One region of the Caulobacter sp. DWP3-1-3b2 genome, then DNA from elsewhere that is predicted to be linked to it. Evidence: predicted binding sites of a transcription regulator. Region 1 holds the regulator's gene; the other holds the start of a gene.
The links. The regulator LexA, encoded in region 1, represses DNA repair genes until DNA is damaged. The targets are predictions, from matches to a motif close to ATGTTCNCNANNTGTTCT.

Region 1 (2,398 bases):
CCCGAGGGTCAGTATGGCCCACAGGCGCAGGGCCAGGCCCGTCCAGATCAGGACCAGCGCCAGGAGCCGCGCCTCGCTCCTCCACTGGATTATGCGAGCAAATTCAGAGGCGTTGGCGGCATAAAAGGCGACGAAGATCCCCGCCGCGATAATCAGGACCACGGCCTGCAGGCTGCCCCGGTCGGCGTCCTGGCCGCTGGCCGTGCGCCGGTCGCGCCACCAGACCCACAGCTCAAACAGGCAGAAGGCGCCGTAGCTGGTCCAGAAGGCGCGCGGCCAACCCGTGGTCAGAAGCCAGGCGTGGTCCATGTCGCGAAGGCTCCCCTCGGCAAAGATTACGGCGTTCAGCTACACCGAACATCGATCGCCGCGTCAACTTGACATTAACGAAGAACACCTAGAGAACATTTGAAAGGTTTGCGGTTTGTTCCGCGACGACTTGCGAGGCCGACATGCTCACGCGCAAGCAGCACGAGCTGCTGATGTTCATCCACGAGCGGATCAAAGAGAGCGGTGTCTCTCCCTCCTTCGACGAAATGAAGGAGGCGCTCGACCTGGCGTCCAAGTCAGGCATCCACCGGTTGATCACGGCGCTGGAAGAGCGCGGCTTCATCCGCCGCCTGGCGCACCGCGCCCGCGCGCTGGAGGTGATCAAGCTGCCGCAACAGGCCACGACGGCCGCCCCGCCCAAGGGTCGCGGCGCCTTCAAGCCGCAAGTGCTGGAAGGCGGCGGGCAGGCGCCAGCCGCGCCCGCGCCCGTCCAGATCGCCGCCGACAACACCCGCGAACTGCCGATCCTCGGCCGCATCGCCGCTGGCACGCCCATCGACGCCATCCAGCATGAACGCGAGCGCCTGCCTGTGCCCGAATCCATGCTCGGCGGCGGCGAGCACTATGTGCTCGAGGTGCAGGGCGATTCGATGATTGATGCCGGCATCCTCGACGGCGACTATGTCATCATCCGCAAGGGCGACACCGCCAACAGCGGCGAGATTGTCGTCGCCCTGGTCGGCGAGGAAGCTACGCTCAAGCGCCTGCGCAAGAAGGGCGGCTCGATCGCCCTGGAAGCCGCCAATCCCAAGTACGAGACCCGCATCTTCGGTCCTGACCAGGTCGAGGTCCAAGGCAAGCTGGTGGGACTGATCCGGCGGTATCATTAGATTTTCGCCCATCCCGGTGAACGCCAGGATGAGCAGGGTTTGCATCACGGCTGGGGGCAGGCCGCATGGGCCTGTCCTCATTTGCATTTGCGAAAGACCACGCAGACTCTGCTGCGGTCCGAGGTCCCTAGGTCGCCAGCCCGGCCGGCCGGTTTTCCGCATATTGCGGCACGTTCAGCGGCATCATCCACGGCTCGCGGCGCTTCACCCAGACCTCGTATTGCGGGATGAACCGACCGGTGTCGTCGAAGCCGCCCAGGTGAAGCTCGATCTCGTCCTCGCCCTCACGCCAGAACACCGGCGAGCCGCAAACCGCGCAGCCGTGCGAGCGGCCGCGCTCAGAAGTCGCCCAGGCGAAGGTTTCGCCCTCGACCCGCACCTTGTCCGACCGAAAGACCGCGAAGGCGTTGCAAGGCGCGCCGTGGCGCTTGCGACAGGTTAGGCAGTGGCACATGCCGACCCGCAGCGGCCCGCCCTCCGCCACATAACGCACCGCCCCACAGGCGCAGCCGCCTTGTCGTTCCATAGTCGTCTCCGTCTCGAGGCCCGTGCCCGGCCTCGCCTCGCCTCGCCTCGCCTCGCGATTCAGAACGCCAAACGCCCTTTGAGTTCCGCGAACGGGATAATGACATGCTCCCGATAGGCCGGCCGCGCCCGTAGCCGGTCGTACCAGGCCTGCAAACGGGGCTGCGGCGGCCGGTCGATCTCCAACTCGAAATAGCGATATAGACAGGCGCCAATGGGGATGTCGGCCAAGGACAGCGCCTCGCCCATCATGAAGGCCCGACCTTCGAGTCGCGCCTCGACCTGGCCCAGGCAGCGATGGGTGCGTTCCACCGCCTGGGCGATGGCTGGCCCATCTCGCAAAACCTCGGGCGTTCTGTAAAAGCCCCAGAACACTCCGCTCAGGAAAGCTGGCTGCAGAGCGGTCTGCGACCAGTCCATCCAACCATCGACCGGCGCCCGCGTCGCCGCGTCGGTTGGCCAAAACCGCCCTTCGCCGTAGGTGGCAGCCAGGTATCGAAGGATGGCGTGCGACTCCCACACCGCGACACCGCCGTCCTCGAGGACAGGCACGTGACCATGCGGGTTCATCTCCCGAAAGTCCGGGCTGTCCAGGCCGCCGAAGTCACCACCCGCCGGAAGGTGCTGATGCGGCAGGTCAAGCTCGGCGATCAGCCAGAGCACCTTCTGGACGTTCAACGAATTGCGTCTTCCCCAGACCTTGAGCATGGCGT
Region 2 (2,398 bases), on a different contig from region 1:
GGCGGTGGCCGTCAGCGTCGTGGACTTGGTCAGGCGTTGGGCCATGTCATCGGGATGGTCGGACTTGGTCCGCACCAGGGCGAAGCGTTCGGACGACAGCCGCGTGGCCATGCCGCCGGCGTGCGACTCGGCCCGCACCGCGCCGGCCAGCTTGACGTCCAGGGCGTGGGCCTCGCGAGGCGACAGCTGGTCGCGGACGACGTCCAGGCCCGAGAAGTCGACCATCGCGAGTTCAAGCTCGAGCCCGGTGACCCGGGCGGCCTCGAACAGGCCCCGGGCGATATCCTCGAAGCTTTCGCGGCTGCGCAGGCCGATCTCGTCGACCTGGCCCGAAGGGGCGGGGGCGGGGGTGACCGAAACCGAAATCCGGCCGCCATTGTCGGGCAGGGCGCGCATGGTCAGATTGACGTGACGCGGCGGCTCGCCGGCCATGCGCAGTGTGACGGGTCCGCGCCGGAAGCCATCGCTCATCACATTGAGCACGGCTTCGACCAGCGGGCGGTCGGCGGCGGTGAAGAGATCCCGGAACACCCGGCCCATCATCGAACGCTCGTCCAGGCCCATGATCCGCTGGGCCGCCCCGAGCGCCAGGATCACCTGGCCATTCTCGACTTCCATCAGCAGGTCGGCGCTGGCGAAGGCCAGGCCCAGTAGACGGCGCGGATCGATCGACAAAACGGTGCTCCCCCCGGGAAGAGGGCACCATGAGCGCCTGCCTGTTAAGGAGCGGTTGAGGCGCGGACGAAAGCTCGACCGCAGGGCGCGAGAAAATGTCGCAGGGCGGCGATTTGCGTCGCGAACTATGTGACCGCTTCTGACGCATATAGCCGATAGACCGTCCTCATCGCTTCCGCGCCACGAGAAAAGAACATCTTGTGAACACGGAACAAAGCATGTACTCGTTAATCATTCCACAGGCGAAGGGCGCGCCGAGCGCGAACCTCCGATCTGCCGGTCGGAATCATGGAATAAGGGCGGATCTCCAATGAGCAATCAGGCGGCTTTGAAACTCGTGGGCAAAGAAGACGGCGACAAGCAGCGCGCTCTTGAAGCGGCGCTGGCGCAGATCGACCGGGCGTTCGGCAAGGGCTCGGTGATGAAGCTGGGCGAAAAGGGTAAGATGGAGATCGAGTCGGTGTCCACCGGCTCGCTGGGCCTCGACATCGCTCTGGGCATCGGCGGCCTGCCCAAGGGGCGGGTGATCGAGATCTACGGTCCGGAAAGCTCGGGCAAGACCACTCTGGCCCTGCACGTGGTGGCCGAAGTCCAGAAGGCCGGCGGCACCGCCGCCTTCGTCGACGCCGAGCACGCGCTCGATCCGGGCTACGCCTTCAAGCTGGGGGTCAATCTCGACAACCTGCTGGTCTCGCAGCCCGACAACGGCGAGCAGGCCCTGGAGATCACCGACACCCTGGTGCGCTCGGGCGCCGTAGACGTGGTGGTCATCGACTCGGTCGCGGCCCTGACCCCCAAGGCGGAAATTGAAGGCGAGATGGGCGACAGCCTGCCGGGCCTGCAGGCCCGCCTGATGAGCCAGGCGCTGCGCAAGCTGACCGGCTCGATCAACAAGACCAACACCATCGTCATCTTCATCAACCAGATCCGTCACAAGATCGGGGTGATGTACGGCAGCCCGGAAACCACCACGGGCGGCAACGCCCTGAAGTTCTACGCCTCGGTCCGCCTGGACATCCGTCGTACCGGCTCGGTGAAGAACCGTGACGAGATCGTCGGCAACAACGTCCGGGTCAAGGTGGTCAAGAACAAGGTGGCGCCGCCGTTCCGCGAGGTCGAGTTTGACATCATGTATGGCGAAGGCATTTCCAAGCTGGGCGAGATCATCGACCTGGGCGTCAAGGCCGGGGTGATCGACAAGGCCGGCTCCTGGTTCTCCTATAACAGTCAGCGCATCGGTCAGGGCCGCGACAATGTCCGCGAGTTCCTCAAGGTTAACAAGGATCTGGCCAACGAGATCGAGGCCGCCGTCCGCAAGTCGTCGCAGAAGATCGAGGAAGAGCTTCTGGTCGGCGGCCCGGAGGAGGGCGACGAAGCTTAGGTCCAGGCCCAGCGCCTGACCTGACACAGGTTTCGCGGCCGCCGTTTCCATAGCGTGCGACCCCGCCTTATAGCCGCCGTGGAATACCGCCTCGGCAGGCCGCGATCCCCGGACGCCTGGACCCCATGCCAGGCGTCCGATTTCGTTTCTCCGACAATCCTCTCACGCAGGGGGAGGTGGCCCGCAGGGCCGGAGGGGGTTTACCGCGCTATCTGCCAATTCCCTTCAAGGGGAGGAGCCGCCCGCTTCGGGGGACGGAGGGGTCTGCTCAGTTGGCCGGTAGGTCTCGCTTCCTAAGAGGAGGTGGCCCGAAGAGCCCCGGCGGCTCCGCCGCCTCGACCA

Region 2: a site for LexA is predicted at 866-883, ahead of recA (recombinase RecA). Genes of this name have one in related genera too.

What each region holds. Positions count from the first base shown of each region.
Region 1 covers NZ_JAFCUB010000006.1:88,041-90,438, forward strand. Annotated here, with positions in the region: gene ACP7AG_RS06510 (methyltransferase family protein) at 1-309, opposite strand, end outside; gene lexA (transcriptional repressor LexA) at 453-1,160, shown strand; gene ACP7AG_RS06520 (GFA family protein) at 1,288-1,686, opposite strand; gene ACP7AG_RS06525 (glutathione S-transferase family protein) at 1,746-2,393, opposite strand.
Region 2 covers NZ_JAFCUB010000032.1:4,148-6,545, forward strand. Annotated here, with positions in the region: gene ACP7AG_RS16790 (EAL domain-containing protein) at 1-675, opposite strand, end outside; gene recA (recombinase RecA) at 986-2,056, shown strand.